Linked DNA regions of Desulfofalx alkaliphila DSM 12257. The protein of the gene in region 2 binds, or shares a complex with, the protein of the main gene of each other region. Links are inferred from orthologs where the notes say so. Each region holds a gene or a part of one and is shown on either strand. Other genes may lie near its edges.

Region 1 (2,951 bases), on a different replicon or contig from region 2:
GGCAATGCCGCCCCCTATTAATGCCGACAGCCCCACCACATAGGCCGCCGCCGAACCGCCATAGATGATAAAAACAGCCAGCACCACGGCAAATCCGCCGGAAACAAAGCCGTGGGCAAAGGAGACCGCCAGCCATTCGGCCACCATGACCAGGGCCACCATGACCAGCAATTCGAGGCCCAGGTCAACATTTAATTGGGGGAACAGATGCACCAGCACAAATATTCCCCCAAATATAACCAGCCAAGTATATAAAATGTATAATAAGCTACGCCAGCGCAACAGCCTTTCGCCCCTTTTGCATTTGGTATACTTTATTCATGATTATTCTTCGACATGGCCCAGGGTTTTTCCTTTATCTGGTTGTTGAAATCTGACTAAATAAGGGTGCTTTTATTAACTTACTGCCGGTCAGTCCCCGGGCGTCGAAAATAACCCCTTGGTAGGAAGGCTCATTCTTAACTTGAAAACCACAGCGGTAAGCCAGTCTGGCCAGCACCTGGGCAGTTTCATCCCTGCTGCCGGTATCCACCAGCACCAGCTCCACACCGGGATTAGCGGCGGCCGCTGTGCGCACAAAACCCTCCACCCAGTCGGCCTGATCCTGCACCAGCACCTCAACCGGCCCGGCTGTCCTAACAAAATAAAAGTGCACCGCCACCACCCATAACAACCAGCACAAAAAGGCACCGCCAATAACATAAGCCCACATAGTCAGTCACCCCCGTAATGCAGAATATGTTCAAGGGCAACCATATGTGAGCATTTTGGCAACATGGGCAACATTTGAGGGCGGGATGAATTTACCCTCGATCAACTGCGGCCTCTGGATAATTTTTGTAGGGGTTCCATTTATCGAACCCATGCAATAAAAATGCGGCAATGGGGGCTTGTCCCCTTGCCGCATCAATAATTCTTTTCTACAGCACCTCAGCCCGCAGGGCCTTTGCCTTATCGGTGCGCTCCCAGGGCAGATTTAAGTCATCCCTGCCAAAATGGCCGTAGGCCGCCACCTGACGGTAAATTGGCCGGCGCAGATCCAAGTCCCTGATGATGGCCGCCGGGCGCAAATCAAAGTGCTTTTGCACCAGTTCCACCAGCCGCTGTTCACTTACCTTGCCGGTGCCAAAGGTATCCACCATAATAGATACCGGCTTTGCCACGCCGATGGCATAGGCCAGCTGAATTTCACATTTATCTGCCAGGCCGGCAGCCACAATGTTTTTCGCCACATAGCGGGCAGCATAGGTTGCCGAGCGGTCTACCTTGGTGGGGTCTTTGCCGGAGAAAGCACCACCGCCGTGGCGGGCGTAACCGCCGTATGTATCCACAATAATTTTCCGGCCTGTCAGTCCGGCATCCCCATGGGGGCCACCCACCACAAACTTGCCGGTGGGGTTGATTAAATAGCGCACCTTGTCGTCCACCAGTTCCTTTGGCAGCACCGGCAGAATCACCTTATTGATTAGGTCTTCCCTGATGGTTTGTTGGTCAACATCGGGATGGTGCTGGCTGGAAACCACCACAGTGTTTACCCTTACCGGTTTGCCGTCATCATACTCCACAGTAACCTGGGTTTTTCCGTCGGGCCGCAGGTAATCCACTTCCCCGCTTTTACGCACCTCGGCCAGGCGGCGGGACATCTTGTGGGCCAGCGAAATGGCCATGGGCATCATTTCCGGGGTTTCGTTGGTGGCAAAACCAAACATCATCCCCTGGTCGCCGGCACCGATTCTGTTTAACTCCTCCTCGGCGGCTTCATCCCGCACCTCCAAGGCACGGTTTACACCCAGGGCAATATCCGGAGACTGCTCATCAATGGCAGTGAGCACCGCACAGGTGTCACCGTCAAAACCAAACTTGGCCCGGGTATAACCAATCTCCAGCAGTGTGTTTCTTACCACCTTGGGGATGTCCACATAGCAGTCGGTAGTAATCTCCCCACCCACCACCACCAGGCCGGTGGTGACAAAGGTTTCACAGGCAACCCTGGCCTGGGGGTCTTTGGCTAAAATATTATCCAGGATGGCATCTGATATCTGGTCGGCCACCTTATCGGGGTGGCCCTCGGTAACTGATTCAGATGTAAACAGTGTCTTTGCCAATTTTGCGCCCTCCTTATACTCTGGTTAAAATCACTTGTCTATGTAATAATTAAAGCCTCTCCAATGAGAGGCTTTATATTACACCGCTTCTCATCTTTCGCAGGTCTCTGTGCTGCGCTGGAATTGGCACCTTTGAAATTCAGGTTGCCGGGTTTCATTGGGCCAGTCCCTCCACCTCTCTTGATGAGATATTATGTTTTATATTCGTTAAATATATTAGCAGAAGACACCAACAATGTCAAAAACATTTTTTATTGGGTACCTATGGCGCAAATTCTGCTCTTAATTTTTTGCCCATCCTTTGATACAAAACACCCGTCAAGGCCAGCAAGACCCCTGATACCAGCAAAATATAGCTGATAGGTACCATATCCGCCAGGGGACCGAAGAATAAAATGGCTACCGGCATGGCGGAGCCGGTAACAATGTGAACGAGAGAGAAGACCCGCCCCATCATGGCCGCCTCTACCCTTTCCTGAATCATCACCGTCAGTACGGTGGCCACCGTGGGCATGAAAAAACCCGCTGTTCCCATCACCATTAAATAAAAAGCAAAGTTGCCGGCCAGTCCTAACAGGGCAAATAAAATACCAAAGGCCATTAGACCAAGGGCTAGGGTTCGGATTTTATCCTTAAATTCCCCTTTGACGGAGACAAAAACCCCTCCAATTAAAGTACCCAAAGTCCAGGCTATTTCATTGGCTGTCAGCCGCCACACATCGCTGCCAAAGGTCCGTTCCACAAATAAAGGTGTTAAGACTGCCGCCGGAGTGATCAGGAAGAAAGAAACCCCAAAACAAATTAATATGGATTTCAAAAGCCTGTCGCTAAAAGTATAGGCAATAC
Region 2 (2,987 bases):
TGCAGAGCGGCGCAGCTTACTAAGGGCCTATGGGGCTGAAATAGTGCTTACACCGGGTACCAAGGGCATGGCCGGGGCAGTGGAAGAGGCAAAGAGGCTGGCACAAGAATACAGCAGTTCCTTTATCCCCCAGCAGTTTGAAAACATGGCAAATCCCAGGGTGCACTCAGAAACAACTGCCCAGGAAATATGGGAGGATACCGAAGGTAAGGTGGATATTTTCGTGGCCGGGGTGGGCACCGGCGGCACCATTACCGGTGTGGCCAGAGCACTGAAAGAAAGAAAACCCGACCTGCAAACAGTTGCCGTTGAACCGGCTTCATCTCCGGTTATTTCCGGCGGCAGCGCCGGGCCGCACAAAATACAGGGCATAGGTGCCGGCTTTGTGCCCGAGGTGCTGCAGGTGGAGCTGCTGGATAAGGTGATACGGGTAACCGACCGGCAGGCCATGGAAACCGCCCGCAGCCTGGCTAAGGATGAGGGATTGTTAGTGGGCATATCCTCAGGGGCCGCAGCCTATGCCGCCGGCCAGATAGCCAAGCTGCCGGAAAATAAGGGCAAAATGGTGGTGGTACTGCTGCCGGACACCGGCGAGAGATACTTATCCACCGAATTATTCCAAACCCCGGGGCCCAAAGTTTAATCATACCCTATGAACAAAAAAATCCTTGCGCCTAAAGCGCAAGGATTTTTTACTTACATCATGGGCATTCCGCCGCCCATGCCGCCCATGGGGTCGCTCTTTGGATCTTCGGGAAGGTCGGCCACCAGCGTTTCTGTGGTCAGAATCATTGCAGCAATGCTGGCAGCATTCTGTAAAGCAGAACGGGTTACTTTTGCCGGGTCTACAATACCTGCATCAATCATATTGGTAAACTTATCACGGAGAGCATCGTAACCAACACCCTGCTCCTTGTGGCGAACTTTCTCAACCACCACAGAGCCTTCTACACCGGCGTTGTTAGCAATTTGACGCAGCGGTTCTTCCAGTGAGCGTTTAACAATATCGATACCTGTCTTTTCATCGCTTTCGTCAGCGGTTAAGCCTTCCAGGGCAGGAATAATATCCACATAGCAGGTACCGCCGCCGGATACAATACCTTCTTCAACTGCAGCACGGGTAGCGTTCAGTGCGTCTTCAATGCGCAGTTTCTTTTCTTTCATTTCTGTTTCAGTGGCTGCACCCACAGAAATTACCGCTACACCGCCGGCCAGTTTAGCCAGACGTTCTTGCAGTTTTTCTTTATCAAACTCGGAGGTGGAGTCTTCAATTTGTCTCTTAATTTGAGCAACACGGGCAGTGATTTTGTCCGCTTCGCCCTGGCCACCTACAATAATGGTTTCTTCTTTCTTCACGCGAACCTGGCGAGCAGTTCCCATCAAATCTAAGGTTGCATTTTCAAGCTTTAAGCCCACTTCTTCAGTGATTACTGTACCGCCGGTGAGGATAGCAAGGTCCTCCAACATGGCCTTACGGCGATCACCGAATCCGGGAGCTTTAACGGCTACACAGGTGAAGGTACCGCGGAGTTTGTTGAGCACTAAAGTTGCCAGGGCTTCACCTTCCAGGTCTTCACAGATAATCATTAAGGGCTTGCCGGTTTGCACAACTTTCTCCAGTACAGGCAATACGTCAGCCACGGCACTGATCTTCTTATCGGTGATCAGTATGTATGGGTCGCTCAAGGTAGCTTCCATTTTGTCGGTGTCGGTAATCATGTACGGAGAAATGTAACCGCGGTCAAAGTTCATACCTTCAACAACTTCCAGGGATGTGCCCATGCTCTGGGATTCTTCAACGGTGATAACTCCGTCCTTGCCCACCTTTTCCATGGCGTCGGCAATCAGTTCACCAATTTTACTGTCGTTGGCAGAAATGCTGGCCACCTGAGCAATGGCTTCTTTGCTTTCAATGTGTTTGGATTGATTCTTAATTTCTTCAACTGCCTTTTCAACAGCACGCTCAATACCGCGCTTGAGAATCATTGGGTTTGCACCGGCAGCTACGTTTTTCAAGCCTTCACGCACCAGTGCCTGGGCCAGCAAGGTGGCTGTGGTGGTGCCGTCACCGGCAACATCGTTGGTCTTGGTGGCAACTTCCTTTACAAGTTGAGCACCCATATTTTCAAAGTGGTCTGCTAACTCCACTTCTCTGGCAATGGTTACACCGTCATTGGTAATTAGGGGAGAACCGAACTTTTTTTCCAATACAACGTTGCGGCCTTTGGGGCCGAGGGTTACTTTTACAGCTTCAGCTAAGGCATTAACGCCTTTTTCAAGGGCCTTGCGAGCATTTTCGCTAAAGATAATTTCTTTACCTGCCAAAATAATGACCTCCTTCTTGTCCTAGGTTCAGTGTAGTTATTCAATTACTGCTAAGATATCCATTTCGCGCAGAATAAGATATTCTTCACCGTCAACTTTTACTTCATTGCCGGCATACTTGGAATACAGCACCTTGTCGCCTGCCTTAACATCCATGGGCTGACGCTGGCCGTTTTCCAGCACCCGGCCGGGGCCTACTGCAATAACTTCTGCCTGCTGAGGCTTTTCCTTTGCAGTGTCAGGTAATACAATACCGCTCTTAGTCACTTCTTCGCTGGGCAGTGCCTTTACAACTACCCTGTCACCTAGTGGTTTGATTGCCACAAATACCCCTCCTTGATATTGAGAAATATTTTCTTAAATTTTTACTGTTAGCACTCACGCTAGATGAGTGCTAACATCCAAGTAATATAATATAAAACGAAAAATCCAAAAGCAAATACCCCTGAGGGAAGAAAAATATCATAATTTTTCAAAATGGTTAATTAGGGGTAAAAAACTTTTAGTTTCTCATTTTATATAAATATTACTTGCTTTCTAATATTTTCTATTTATATTGTTGCCTTTAGCATCATGCTTTATACACAACTTAAAAAAATTTCCATGTATATTTTTAATCCTGACCACATTCCCCGCCGGCTCCGGACAGTATTTCCAATCCG

What was found.
Region 1: the proteins of groL (region 2) and metK are in contact, whole or in part, in a cryo-EM structure (PDB 8P4O), measured with the Escherichia coli proteins. The link is inferred for Desulfofalx alkaliphila DSM 12257 from one-to-one orthologs.

The regions. Positions count from the first base shown.
Region 1 is NZ_JONT01000003.1:24,020-26,970, forward strand. Bases 14-2,951 are described here. They hold metK (methionine adenosyltransferase), read right to left. Parts: upstream 2,106-2,951; coding sequence 921-2,105; downstream 14-920. Other genes in these bases: BR02_RS0103000 (GAF domain-containing protein), read right to left, coding at 14-219; BR02_RS0103005 (hypothetical protein), read right to left, coding at 356-712; BR02_RS0103020 (MFS transporter), read right to left, coding at 2,368-2,951. Outside these bases: more of BR02_RS0103000, read right to left, coding at 1-13. UniProt on the Escherichia coli protein: Catalyzes the formation of S-adenosylmethionine (AdoMet) from methionine and ATP.
Region 2 is NZ_KL544001.1:73,798-76,784, reverse strand. Bases 12-2,985 are described here. They hold groL (chaperonin GroEL), read right to left. Parts: upstream 2,326-2,985; coding sequence 697-2,325; downstream 12-696. Other genes in these bases: mog (molybdopterin adenylyltransferase), read right to left, coding at 2,939-2,985; groES (co-chaperone GroES), read right to left, coding at 2,362-2,649; cysK (cysteine synthase A), read left to right, coding at 12-643. In the rest of the region: more of cysK, read left to right, coding at 1-11; more of mog, read right to left, coding at 2,986-2,987.